DNA from 2 places in the Ornithinicoccus hortensis genome. Region 2 is predicted to be linked to the other one. Evidence: predicted binding sites of a transcription regulator. Region 2 holds the regulator's gene; the other holds the start of a gene.

Region 1 (6,775 bases), 2.5 Mb from region 2:
GGTTCTCCAGGAGCAGGTTCTCCAGGTCGCGGATGCCCAGGCGCAGGTCGTCGATCTCGGACTCGAACAGGTCGAGGGCGCTGGCCGGCACGTCCTGGGCGACGCCGCCGGGACGGATGTAGGCGTGGTTCATCCGCAGCCCGGTGACAGCCTCGAAGAACCGCAGGATCCGCTCGCGCTCCCGGAACCCGACGGTCATCACCGTCGTGGCGCCCAGCTCCATCCCGCCGGTGCCCATGCAGATCAGGTGGGACCCGATCCGGTTGAGCTCCATCATCAGCACCCGAATGTCGCTGGCCCGCTGCGGGATCTGGTCGGTGATGCCGAGCAGTTTCTCCACGGCCAGGCAGTACGCCGCCTCGTTGAAGATCGGCGTCAGGTAGTCCATCCGGGTGCAGAAGGTGGTGCCCTGCACCCAGGTGCGGTACTCCATGTTCTTCTCGATGCCGGTGTGCAGGTAGCCGATGCCGGCCCGGGCCTCACGCACGGACTCACCGTCGAGCTCCAGGATGAGGCGCAGCACCCCGTGCGTGGACGGGTGCTGCGGACCCATGTTCACGACGATGCGTTCCTCGCCGAGCTCGTGGATGTCCTCCACGACCTGGTCCCAGTCGCCGCCCGAGGCGGTGAACACGCCACCGACGTCGGCCCCGTCCGGTCCGCCGTAGAGGTCTTCGTGCGTCTGCGTAGCCATCAGCTGTAGCTCCTGCGCTGGTCGGGCGACGGGATGGTGGCGCCCTTGTACTCCACCGGGATCCCGCCCAACGGGTAGTCCTTGCGCTGCGGGTGCCCGCGCCAGTCGTCCGGCATCAGGATGCGGGTCAGCGCCGGGTGCCCGTCGAAGACGATCCCGAACATGTCGAAGGTCTCCCGCTCGTGCCAGTCCACCGCCGGGTAGACCGAGACGACCGAGGGAATGTGCGGGTCCTCGTCGGGGCAGGTGACCTCGACCCGGATCCGGCGGCTGCCGTTGGTGATCGACAGCAGGTGGTAGACGGCGTGCAGCTCCGCCCCGGTGTGCTCGGGGTAGTTGACCCCGGACACCCCGTTCATCATCTCGAACCGGAGGGCCGGTTCGTCGCGGAGCGCCTTCATGACCACGAGCAGCTGCTCGCGGGCCACGTGCAGGGTGAGTTCCCCACGGTCCACGACGACGGCGGGCACGGCCGCCGCGTACCCGGAGCCGAGGGAGTCCTCGAGGGCGTCCGCCACGGCGTCGAAGTAGCCGCCGTAGGGGCGCGCAGAGGCACCGGGGAACAGGACGGGACGCTCCAGCCCGCCGTACCCGCTGGTGTCATTGCCCAGCGACGAGCCGAACATGCCCCGCTTGCGGGCGACGACCACCGGCGCGCCGGGCTCGGTGGGCGCGGTCTCCTGCACCGGCAGGTCGTCGTGCGGGCTGGTGCCGGCCTCGGCCGGGCTCGCGCTGGCCTCGTCGGCGCCGGGGGTCACGGCCTCGTCCTTGGGTGCCTCGGGGGTCTCGCTCACGCCAGCAGCCCCTTCATCTCGTGCGTCGGCGTGGCGGCCAGCGCGGCGGCCTCGGCCTTGCGCGCCGCCTCGACCCGGTCGACGCCGAACTTGCTGTTCCGGATGGTCTCGTGCAGCGACAGGATCGCGTTGAGCAGCATCTGCGGCCGCGGCGGACAGCCGGGCAGGTAGATGTCGACCGGGACGATGTGGTCCACGCCCTGCACCACGGCGTAGTTGTTGAACATGCCGCCGGAGCTGGCGCAGACCCCCATCGACAGGACCCACTTGGGGTTGGGCATCTGGTCGTAGACCTGGCGCACCACCGGCGCCATCTTCTGGCTCACCCGGCCCGCCACGATCATCAGGTCGGCCTGGCGGGGGGTCGCCGCGAAGCGCTCCATCCCGAACCGGGCGATGTCGTAGTCCGGGGTGCCGACCGCCATCATCTCGATCGCGCAACAGGCCAACCCGAAGGTCGCCGGCCAGATCGACCGGGACTGCATCTGGCCGACCAGGCCCTCGACCGTGGTCAGCAGGAAGCCGGACGGGAGTTTGTCCTCAAGCCCCATTCCTCACACCGTGCCTTCCGTGACCGGGTTCTGCCCTGCATACGTGTCTGTCATCGCGTCCCTCAGTCCCACTCCAGACCACCCCGGCTCCACTCGTAGACGAACGGGACCGACACGACCACCAGGAAGAGCACCATCGCCATCAGCGAGAACAGCCCGACCTGGTCGAAGGCCACCGCGAACGGGTAGAGGAAGAGCACCTCGACGTCGAAGACGATGAACAGCATCGCGGTCAGGTAGTACTTGATCGGGATGCGGCCACCGTCCCGGGCCTGCGGTGTCGGTTGGATGCCGCACTCGTAGGCCTCGGCCTTGGCCCTGTTGTAGGTGCGTCGCCCCACGATCGCCGCGGTGCCCACCGAGCCCCCCGCGAAGAGCAGTCCCAACGCTAAGAACATCAGCAGGGGCAGATAGGTCTGGCTCATAGCCCGCGCTCCTTTCGGGTGGCTCGGCGCGGCCCAATCCTAGGGGTGCTGGGGCCCATCATGCCGCAGGTGCGATCTTTGTGAGTGCTGCAATGATGCGGTCGTCGGCGCGCCCCCCGTGGGGCTCGCCCAGATTCGCCATCACCTTCAGCAGGAACTTCATCAGGGTCTTGCGCGGCAGACCGTACTTGGTGGCCAGCCGCATCACCTCGGGATGCCCGATCAGCTGGGCGAAGTGCCGACCCAGCGTGTAGTAGCCCCCGAGGGCGTCCTTCATCACCCGGGGGTAGGACTGCAGCACCCGCTCGCGGGCCTCCGGGGTGCTCCGGGCCAGCGCCTGGGCGATCACCTCGGCGGCGAGCCGGCCGGACTCCATCGCGTAGGCGATGCCCTCCCCGTTGAACGGGTTCACCATGCCGCCGGCGTCGCCGACGAGCAGCAGCCCCCGGTCGTAGTGCGGCTGCCGGTTGAAGCCCATCGGCAGGGCCGCGCCGCGGATCGGGCCGACCTGGGTCTCCTCGCTGTAGGTCCACTCCTCCGGCATCGTCGCGACCCAGCGGCGCATGACGTCCTTGTAGTCGACCTTGCCGAAGGCGTCGGAGGTGTTCAGGATGCCGAGCCCGACGTTGGACGTGCCGTCGCCGACCCCGAAGATCCACCCGTAGCCGGGCAGCAGGATCTTCTCCCCCTCGTCGTTGGTCGACCACAGCTCCAGCCAGGACTCCAGGTAGTCGTCGTCGTGCCGGGGGCTGGTGAAGTAGGTGCGCACCGCCACGCCCATCGGCCGGTCGTCCCGCTTGGGGCGCTCCATCGACAGCGAGAGCCGGGAGGAGTTGCCGTCGGCCGCGACGACGACGGGAGCGCCGTAGGCGACCTGCTCGCCGGTGGGCCGGTTGTCGCTGCCCATCACCTTGGCGCGCACCCCGATGATGTGGCCGGTGCGCTCGTCCAGGACCGGGCCCACGACGTTGGTGAGCTGGTGCAGCTTCACCCCGCGGGACTGGGCGTGCTTGGCCAGGATGTCGTCGAAGTCCTGCCGGGTCCGGACCAGCCCGTAGGGCGGGAAGGCGCTGTTGTCCGGCCAGTCCAGCTGCAGCCGCATGCCGCCGCCGATGATCCGTAGGCCCCAGTTCTTGATCCACCCGTCGTCCTCCGGCGTGGGGATCCCGAGGGTGACCAGCTCCCGGACGGCGCGGGGCGTGAGTCCGTCACCGCACACCTTCTCGCGGGGGAAGGCGGTCTTCTCCAGCAGCAGGACCTCGAGTCCGTGGGCGGCCAGGTATGCCGCGGTGGCGGATCCACCGGGACCCGCGCCGACCACGATCACGTCGGCGGTCTCGTCGAACCGGACCTGGGCGGTTGCGACCGACTGCTCACTCACCGAAGACGCCTCGCTTGTGAAGGGATTCACGAACTCGGGTCAGTCTAGGTCCACCTTTCACCACAGATCACTAAGGTTCGCCTCACTCCCGGGTGCCCCGCGGGCGGTGGCCGCCGGGCGGTCCGTGGACCTGCCCCGTCAGCGGCTCGGCGGCACCCGGCTGGCCACCTGGCGCAGCCGCAGGCCGTCCGCGCCGCCGAGGTGCTCCACCTGCGCCAGGTAGAGCTCGGCGCAGGCCAGGGCGTCGGTGAGGGCGTCGTGGTCGGGGTAGGGCGGCAGGCCCAGGTGGGCGCGGGCGCTCCCCAGCCGGAGCTCGTCCTCGCCCACGTGCCCCAGCGGGCGACCCCGCCCGAGCACGCGGCGGTGCAACCGGACGGTGTCGACCACGCGCACGTCGGGGAAGTCCCGGCCCACCCGCCGGCAGGCACGGCTCAGGAACCCGACCTCGATGGCGGCGTGATGGGCGAGGAGCACCCGCCCGGCCAGCTCCCCGAGCACCCGGGACACGACGTCCGACAGCGCGGAGCCCGCCGCCACGGTGTCGTCGGTGAGGCCGTGGACGGTGGCACTGTCCCCGACCCCGCGGCCCCCGGCCGGGCGCACCAGGCTCTGCCACGCCCCGTCGAGCCGCACCACGGTGCCATCGACCGGCACCATCCCCACCGCGACGATCTCGCCCCGCACCGGATCCAGGCCGGTGGTCTCCAGGTCGAGCGCGAGCAGCGGCAGGTCACGGAGCGGGCACCCCGGTGCGGGCATCGGGTCGGCACCCCCGTGCCGCCGGCGCAGCAGGGTCATGACAGGTGCCCCAGTGCCATCTTCTGGGACAGTGCCTGCTGCGCGGACCGGACGATCCGGAAGGCGTCCCGCAGGTGCCGCCGGTCGAAGTCGGTCAGGTCGGCCGGGTCGACGAAGTTGTCCGGCTCCCGACCGGCCCGCACCGCCCGCCCCTGGTGCCGCAGCCGCACGTAGGCCAGGAACTCCAGCGCGTCGCGCAGCTCCGCTGCCAACCCGACGCTGAGCGACCCGGCCCGTGCCGCCTCGGTGATCCGCGCCCGGGTGTTGACCTCGGGTATGCCGTGGCGCAGCGCGTGCACCCGCGCGAGGTCGACGACGGCGGCCACCCCGCCGTGCTTCAGGTCCAGGGTGTCGCGGTGCTCGCCGTGGCGCTCCAGGGCGAAGCCGCGGAAGAAGCCGATCGGTGGCCGCTGCCCCACGGCGTGCGAGGCCAGGTAGGCCAGGAACAGGTCGGAGTCCGCGGTCCGCCCCAGCACCTCGCGGCGCAGTCCGGTCACCAGCTCGGTCGCGCCGTGCAGGGGACGCATGTCGAAGAAGATGGCGCCGTTGAGGACCGCCTGCGGTTGGGGGGTGTCCAGCCAGCCAGCGAAGTGCTGCCGCCAGGTGCCGACCGGGGCGCGCCACCGGCTGTTGGTGGCCATCACCTCACCCGGGCACTCGGCATACCCGCAGGCGGCCAGGCCCGAGCGGACCCGGCGGGCCAGCTCCAGGAAGTACCCGTCGTCCGCGCGGTCCGCGTCGTCGCCGAGCACGAGCGCGTTGTCCTGGTCGCTGGACAGTCCCTGTTCCTGCCGCGCCTGGGACCCGAGGACCACCCAGCAGTAGGGCACCGGGGGCGGCCCGAGGTCCGTCTCGGCGAGCACCAGCAGCCGGCGTTCGAGCGCGTCGCCGAGCGCGGTGACGACCCGCCCGATGTCGTCCGCGCTGGCGTCCTCGGCGACCAGCTGCTCCAGGATCACCGGGATCCGCCGGGAGAGCCGGGTGAGCGCCGGCTGGTCCGGCGCCGCGGCGATGTCGGCCACCAGGTAGACCGGGTTGTTGTGCTCCAGGCGCATCAGGTCGGTCCCGGTGACCAGTCCGGTCACCCGGCCGCCACGGTCGACGACGGGCAGGTGGTGGACGGCACGCGCCACCATCTCCATCAGCACCTCGAAGGTCAGGGCGTCCTCCGGGACGGTCGCCGGGTCCGGCGTCATGACGGCCGACACGGGGTCCGCGGGGTCGCGCCCGGTGGCCAGCACCCGGGTGCGCAGGTCCCGGTCGGTGAGGATCCCCACCAGCCGCCCGTCCCGTAGGACCACCAGGCAGGAGACGTGTTCGTCGGCCATCAGCCGCGCCGCCTCGCGGATGCTCGTGCTCGGCGCGGTCCCGACCGGTGGCCGGCGGACCAGGTCCCGCACCGACGTCTTGAACACTGCCCCGCCCCGGGTCGTCGCGTGCAGGACGCCGAGCGCCCGCCGCAACCGGGCGGTGTGCGCCTGCGCATAGAACGTGGCGAAGCCTGCGTGCTCGGCGCAGGTCCGGGCGAACACCTCCGCCGGCACCACGAGGAGCAGGCTGTCCTCGATGGCGGTGAAGTCGTAGCGCGACGGCGCCGGGTCCACCAGCGCCGACATGCCGAACGAGGTGCCGGGGTCGCTGCGCTCGACCAGGGCACCCTCCGGGTCGGTGATGTCCACCGCGCCGGACCGCAGCACGAACATCTCGTGGGCCGCCTCCCCCACCGACCGGATGCGGGTGCCGCGCCGCACGTAGCGCACGGTCAGCGACCGGGACAGCGCGGAGAGCGCCTCGGGCGGCAGGTCGCGGAAGGGGGCGTGCCCGGCCAGGAAGTCCCGCACCGCGGTGATCTCGGCACCCATCGCCGTCCGCCCGCTGCCCCGGTCCGCCCGGCCGACCCGTCCGGCCCTACCGCACCGCGTGGTGCAGGGCGACGATCCCGCCGGAGAGGTTGCGCCACCGCACCCGCTCCCACCCGGCCGCCCCGATCCGCCGGGCGAGGGAGGCCTGGTCCGGCCACTCCTGGATCGACTCGGCGAGGTAGATGTAGGACTCCGGGTTGCTGCTCACCCGGCGCGCGACGCTGGGCAGCGCCCGCATCAGGTACTCGCGGTAGACGGTGCGGAAGGCCT
Region 2 (6,775 bases):
CCCCCGAGGCGGGCCACCGCCCCCACCGGCGCCGTGCAGCCGGCCTCGAGCCGGGCCAGCAGGGCGCGCTCGGCCTCCACGCAGGCGCGGGTGTCCGGGTCGTCCAGCTCCGCGCACCAGGCGGTGACCGCCTCGTCGTCGTCCCGGCACTCCACGGCCAGGGCGCCCTGGCCGGGGGCCGGCAGCATCTGCACGAACGGGAGCACCTCGGTGGCCTCGTCGATCCGGCCGACCCGGGTCAGCCCGGCGGCGGCCAGCACGACGGCGTCGAGGGTGCCGGAGCGGACCTGGCCCACCCGGCTGTCGATGTTGCCGCGGATGTCGCGGATCTGCAGGTGGGGGGCGAAGACCGCCAGCTGGGCGGCGCGGCGCGGCGACCCGGTGCCCACGACCGCCCCCTCGGGCAGCCCGGCGAGGGTCAGCCCGTCCCGGGCCACGACGACGTCCCGCGGGTCCTCGCGCTCCGGTATCGCGGCCAGGACCAGGCCCGGCACGGGTGCCACGGGCAGGTCCTTCAGCGAGTGCACGGCCACGTCGATGCGGTCCTCCAGCAGGGCGGTGCGCAGCGCGCTGGCGAAGACACCGGTGCCCCCGATCTCGCGCAGCGAGGCGGTCGACTCGTCCCCCTCGGTCCGGACCGGCACCAGGTCGACCTGGTGGCCCCGGGCCCGCAACAGGTCCGCGACCCACCCGGCCTGGGTGGTGGCCAGCTCGCTGGCCCGGGTGCCCAGGCGCAGCCGGCGGGTCGCGGTGGCACCGGGCAGGCACTCCTGCTCGGCCTCGGTCAACGGCGGCGTGTGCCGCAGGGTCGGGGTCATACCAGGCCCCCCGTCTCCGGGGGCGTGGAGACCGCCGCCACGTCGTAGGGGTCCAGGTCGAACAGCTCGCGGAGCACGCTCGCGTAGTCACCCCGGCCGTCGGTGTCCGAGGCCAGGGCCTTCACCCGGACGGTGGGGGCGTGCAGCAGCTTGTCGACGACCCGCTGCACCGTGCGCTGGACCTCCTGGCGCTCCCGCTCGGGCAGGTCCGGGAGCCGCTGGTCGAGTCGCTGCAGCTCGGCGGCCACCACGTCCGCGGCGCGCGAGCGCAGCGCGGTGACGGTGGGCGCGACGGCCTGGGCACGGCGGGACACCAGGTAGGCGCCGACCTCACCGGTGACCAGCTGGCGCACCTCGGCCACCGCCGGGTCCACCTCGGCACCGGAGTCCTCGGCGCGTTCCTGCAGGTCCGCCAGGCTCCACAGGCCGACCCCGGGCAGGGCACCCACCCCGGGGGCGACGTCGCGGGGCATCGCCAGGTCCAGGATGGCCAGCGGGGTGTCCGCGCTCCCCCGCACCCGGCGCACGGCCGCCTCGTCGACCACGTGCTGCGTCGCGCCGGTGCAGGTGACGATCAGGTCGGCCCGGGCGCCGAGCTCGGGCAGCCGGGACCAGTCCTCGCTCCGGAAGCCGTACTGCGCGGCCAACCGGTCCGCCCGCTCCCGGGTGCGGTTGATCACGGTGACGTCGCTGATCCCGCTGCGGGACAGGGTGGCCGCGGCCAGGCCGGACATCGAGCCGGCACCGATCAGCACGGTGCGCGCACCGGCCAGGGACTCCAGGTGGCCGGCCGCACGCTCCAGCCCGAGCTCGACCAGGGACCGGCTCACCCGGTCGATGCTGGTCTCGGTGTGCGCCTGCTTGCCAACCCGGAGCGCGTGCTGGAACAGCGGGTTGAGCACGGTCCCGGCGGCGCCCTCGTGCTGCGCGGCGCGGAAGGCCGCGCGGACCTGGCCCAGGATCTGCCGCTCCCCCACGGCCATCGAGTCCAGCCCGGAGGCGACCGAGAAGAGGTGGTGGACCGCACGGTCCTCGTAGTGCACGTACAGGTGCGGCGACAGCTCGTCCAGGGCGACCCCGGACAGGTGGGACAGCGCCTGGCCGACCTCCTGCAGGGCACCGTGGAAGGTGGCGGCGTCGACATACACCTCGGTGCGGTTGCAGGTGGCCAGCACGACCGCCTCACCCACGTCCTCCCCGGCGCGGACGGCGGCGGTCAGCGCGGCGGCGCCGGCATCGCCCGGCGAGGCCTGCTCGACCAGGTCCATCGGGGCGCTGCGGTGCGAGAGACCGACCACGAGCAGACTCATCCGACTCCCTCCGTCGTGCGCGCGGGCGCGGGCGTGTCCGTGACGACCTGGTCCGCCAGTGCGCGGCGCTGTTCGTGGAAGGCCAGGATCTGCAGCTCGGTGGCCAGGTCGACGTGGCGCACATCGACCCCCTCCGGGACGGTCACCAGGCAGGGCGCGAAGTTCAGCACCGAGCGGACACCCATGGCGACCAGCTCGTCGGCCACGGCCTGGGCGGCCTCGGCGGGCGTGGTGATCACCCCGATGGCGATCGACTCGCCGCTGGCCACAAGGTCGGACAGGGTGCGCACGGTCAGGCCCTCCACCTGCTCCCCGACGACCGACTCGTCCTGGTCGGCGAGCGCCACGATCCGGAAGCCGCGGGAGGTGAAGCCGCGGTAGCCGGCCAGCGCCCGGCCGAGGTGACCGAGACCGACAATGACGACGGGCCAGTCCTGGGTGAGGCCGAGTTCGCGGGAGATCTGGGCGGACAGCTGGCCCACGTCGTAGCCGACCCCCCGCACGCCGTAGGAACCGAGGCGGGAGAGGTCCTTGCGCAGCTGGGCGGATCGGACCCCGGCCGCGTCGGCCAGCTCCTCGGAGGAGATGGAGGTGACGCCGCGCTCACCGAATTGGCCCAGGGCCCGCAGGTACCCCGGGAGCCGCCCCACCGTCGCCTCGGGCACACCGCGGGGGGCGGGCTCGGAGATCACGGTGGCACCGACTCCTCTCGGGTCCGGGCGCCTTATATCAGAGCCTCGGAAGGTCGTTCAGGTACCCCCTCACCTTATGTCCTTGTGAACGTTTGCACAAAGTCGATCAGCGGCGACCACGACGGCGACGGAGCGCCCGCTGGAGCACGTCGGGGGCGACCCGCCAGTAACTCAGTTCCCGTCCGTCGACGAAGAGGACCGGCACCTTCTCGGCATACCTCCCGGTCAGGTCGGGTCGGTCCGCCAACTGCACCCGGTGCCAGTCGACGCCGGCCCGCGCGCAGACGTCGGCGACCACGGCCTCCGCCTCCTCGCACAGGTGGCAGCCGTCCCGGCCCAGCAGGACCACCCCGGGGGGCAGCTCGGGGCCACGCGACCGGCGCCACGGCATACCCGGCACGTCCTCAGTAGAAGACCGAGGTGCGCTCGCGCAACAGCTCGAACAGGGTGTGCTGGATCGTCTCCCGGACCCGGTCGGTCAGCTCGTAGACCACGGCCGGGTCCTCGGCGGCACCCTCGCCGCGTCCCGAGGTGTCGATGGGGGCGCCGAACTCGATGTACCACTTGCTCGGCAGCGGGATCATCCCCAGCGGGCCCAACCACGGGAAGGTCGGGGTCAGCGGCAGGTAGGGCAGCCCCAGCACGCGCGCCACGGCCGCGGCGTTACCCAGCATCGGGTAGGTCTCCTCCGCGCCGACGATCGAGCACGGGATGATCGGCACCTCGCAGCGCAGCGCCGCGGCCACGAACCCGCCGCGGCCGAACCGCTGCAACCGGTAGCGGTCCTTGAACGGTTTGCCGACCCCCTTGAAGCCCTCCGGCCAGACGCCGACGACCTCGCCGGAGCGCAGCAACCGCTCGGCGTCGGCGTTGGTCGCCAGGGTGCTGCCCATCCGGCGGGCCACCGGGCCCATCACCGGGGTGCCGAAGACCAGGTCGGCGCCCAGCATCCGCAGGTTGCGCTGCCGGGGGTGGGTGTCGTGCACGGCCACCTGGGTCATCAGGGAGTCCAGCGCCACGGTGCCGCTGTGGTTGGCGACCACCAGGGCGCCCCCCTCGGCGGGGATGTTCTCCACGCCCCGCACCTCGACCCGGAACCAGGTCTTGTAGAGCGGGCGTAGCAGGGGCAGCACCACGTGGTCGGTGAAGTCGGCGTCGAAGCCGAACTCGTCGATCGAGTAGTCCCCGGTCAGTCGCCGCCGCAGGAAGGCCAGCGTGCCGGCGACGGCGCGGTCCAGGTCGGCCCCGGTCAACCCGGCGACGGCACCCGCGCCGCGCAACGCCTGGATGACCAGCATCACCAACCGTTCCAGGTCGGACTCGGCGGGCGTCGCGGACTGCGTCTCCTGCGTCACATCAGCTCCTGCTCGGCGTGCTGCTCGGGGCGGTCCCGGTCCCGCGTGGCGGACAGGAAGGACTCGTAGGCGCTGCGGGTGGTGTATGCCGGGGCGAACCCCAGCTCCGTTCGCATCCGGGTGGTGTCCACCACGCGGCCGAAGGCCAGGCCGTCCATCTGGTCGCTGGGCAGTGAGGCCCACCCTGCCTTGCGGACCGCCCAGTTCAACGCGCCCCGGGTCCCCGGCACGACCGGCATCCACGGCCGGCCGGTCATGGCCACCGCCTGGCTGGTGGCCAGCACCCCGTCGCCGGCCACGTTGCAGGTGCCGACGGCCGGGCCGACGGTGGCCCGCACCATCGCCGCGACGGCGTCGTCCTCGTGCAGGAACTGCAACCGGCCGTCCCGACCGAACGGGACCGGCAGCACGGGCATCGTGAAGTAGTCGGTCAGGACCGTCCGGATGCTGGGGCCGATCACGTTGGCCATCCGGAGCATGGTCACCTCGAGCTCCGGGCGCCGCCGGGAGAGCCCGCGCACGTAGCCCTCGACCTCCATCGAGTCGCGGGCGAAGCCCGAGCGCGGGATGACGCGGGCCGGCATCTCCTCGGTGAACACCGCCGGGTCCCGCGGGGAGGAGCCGTAGACCCCGGCCGTGGACTTCACCACGACCCGCTGGACCGACTCGGTTTTCTGGCAGGCGGCCAGCAGCTGCATCGTGCCGAGCACGTTGATGTCCTTTTGCACCACCCGTCCGCCGGCGTCCCGCGGCGTGGCGATGACCCCCATGTGCACGACCGTGTCGACCTGCGCCTGGGCCATCAGCCGGCCCACCAGCGGGCTGCGGATGTCGGTGCGCACGAACTCGCCGCGGCCGATGGGGTGGGCGGGCGCCACGAGGTCGACGCCGATCACCCGCTCGACGTCCGGGTCCTCGGACAGCCGACGGGTCACCCGCCCGGCCAACTCCCGGGCGACCCCGGTAACCATGACTATCCGGGCCATCGACCGTCCCCGTGCGACGCGACCGGCGAACTCATGAGGTGCAACCTACCTCCCACCACGGCTCCCCGGACAAACCAACGGCGCCGTTCCCCGAGGGTCCGGCGCCGTCACAGGCTCACTTCTTGTTGCGACGCTGGTGACGCGTCTTCCGCAACAACTTGCGGTGCTTCTTCTTCGCCATGCGCTTGCGGCGCTTCTTGATGACAGAGCCCATTGGCTCACCATGTCCTTCGTCTCGTGGGTGTCGATCGGGCCGGACGGGCCGCGTGCCGCCAGGCAGCGGGACCGACCGAACAGTCGGCCTAGCGTAACCGGCGGGGTCCGGCGGACCCAAACGCGGCCCGGCGGGTCAGGCGGTGCCGTGGTAGGAACCGCGCAGGTATTCGTCGACGGCCTTCTCCGGCACCCGGAACGAGCGCCCTACCCGCACGGCGGGCAGCTCACCGGAGTGGACCAACCGGTAGACCGTCATCTTGGACACCCGCATCACGGCCGCCACCTCGGCCACCGTCATGAATGTCATCCCGGCCATCGGGGTTTCCTCAGCCATCGACGCGTTCCGTTCTCTCGCACATCACTCGATCGGGGCCACCGCGCGGCTTCCCCTCCGGCCATGGCACCTTTACTGTCGGGTAAACACTAGGGGCTGATGGTGCGTTTGCGAAAGTAGTGACGCAGGTTTGTCCAGTCGACACGCCTGGAAGCGCCGATTTTCTGGCCTGTTTCGTGCCGGCTGGGTCGCGCTCGCCCAGGGATGGCTGTCAGTCGAACCAGGGGTCCAGGCCCCACGGCGGGAACGACGCGCGGCGGCTCGCCATGACGGCGGCGTCCACCGGGTCCTCCGGCTGGTAGCCCTCCGACCACGTGCCGTACTCGATGTCCCGCCCCCCGAGGTCCCCCATCCGCGCCGGCCCGACCCGGCCATACACCTGGTTGGTGTAGTCCAGCCAGGACTGCGGCACCTCCGTGGTGAGTGGGACGGGACGGTGCGCGGCCACGGCGGTGAGGTGGGTCCAGGCCCGCGGGACGACGTCCACCAGCTCGTAGCCACCCCCGCCGAGCGCGACCCACCGGCCGCCGCACAGCTCGTGCGCCAGGTCGTGCACGGCCCCGGTGGCGGCGACCATCCCGTCGATCGAGACGGCGAGGTGGGCCAGCGGGTCGGCGAAGTGGCAGTCGCAGCCGTGCTGGGTGACCAGCACCTGGGGGCGGAAGGCGCGCAGCAGCGGCGGCACGACCGCGTAGAAGGCCCGCAACCAGGCGGTGTCGCCGGATCCCGGCGGCAGGGCCACGTTGACCGCGCTGTCCGGGGCGTCGGGACCGCCGGTGTCGCCGGGGAAGCCGGTGCCCGGGAAGAGTGCCTGGCCGCTCTCGTGGATCGAGCAAGTGAGCACCCTCGGGTCGTTCCAGAAGACCCGCTCGACCCCGTCCCCGTGGTGCACGTCCAGGTCGACGTAGGCGACCCGTTCCACCCCCTGGGCCAGCAGCCAGGAGATCCCCACCGCGATGTCGTTGTAGACACAGAAGCCGGCGGACCGGTCCGGCATCGCGTGGTGCAGCCCCCCGGCGATGTTCACCGCGTGGGCGGCCTGCCCCTCCCAGACGGCCCGGCAG

The links. The regulator Rex, encoded in region 2, represses fermentation and respiration genes when NADH is low (regulators of the CRP and FNR family bind a similar motif). The targets are predictions, from matches to a motif close to CTTGTGAANNNNTTCACAAG.
Region 1: the regulator Rex is predicted to act here: its motif matches at 3,859-3,878, upstream of FB467_RS05025 (geranylgeranyl reductase family protein).

What each region holds. Positions count from the first base shown of each region.
Region 1 is NZ_VFOP01000001.1:1,090,835-1,097,609, reverse strand. It holds gene FB467_RS05045 (NADH-quinone oxidoreductase subunit D) at 1-694, opposite strand, end outside; gene FB467_RS05040 (NADH-quinone oxidoreductase subunit C) at 694-1,488, opposite strand; gene FB467_RS05035 (NuoB/complex I 20 kDa subunit family protein) at 1,485-2,039, opposite strand; gene FB467_RS05030 (NADH-quinone oxidoreductase subunit A) at 2,102-2,464, opposite strand; gene FB467_RS05025 (geranylgeranyl reductase family protein) at 2,523-3,845, opposite strand; gene FB467_RS05020 (exonuclease domain-containing protein) at 3,984-4,643, opposite strand; gene FB467_RS05015 (putative nucleotidyltransferase substrate binding domain-containing protein) at 4,640-6,505, opposite strand; gene FB467_RS05010 (demethylmenaquinone methyltransferase) at 6,552-6,775, opposite strand, start outside.
Region 2 is NZ_VFOP01000001.1:3,574,569-3,581,343, forward strand. It holds gene hemC (hydroxymethylbilane synthase) at 1-818, opposite strand, end outside; gene FB467_RS16715 (glutamyl-tRNA reductase) at 815-2,128, opposite strand; gene FB467_RS16720 (redox-sensing transcriptional repressor Rex) at 2,125-2,820, opposite strand; gene FB467_RS16725 (glutaredoxin family protein) at 2,927-3,211, opposite strand; gene FB467_RS16730 (lysophospholipid acyltransferase family protein) at 3,225-4,175, opposite strand; gene FB467_RS16735 (NAD-dependent epimerase/dehydratase family protein) at 4,172-5,161, opposite strand; gene FB467_RS16740 (30S ribosomal protein bS22) at 5,277-5,375, opposite strand; gene FB467_RS16745 (helix-turn-helix domain-containing protein) at 5,511-5,711, opposite strand; gene FB467_RS16750 (acetoin utilization protein AcuC) at 5,923-6,775, opposite strand, start outside.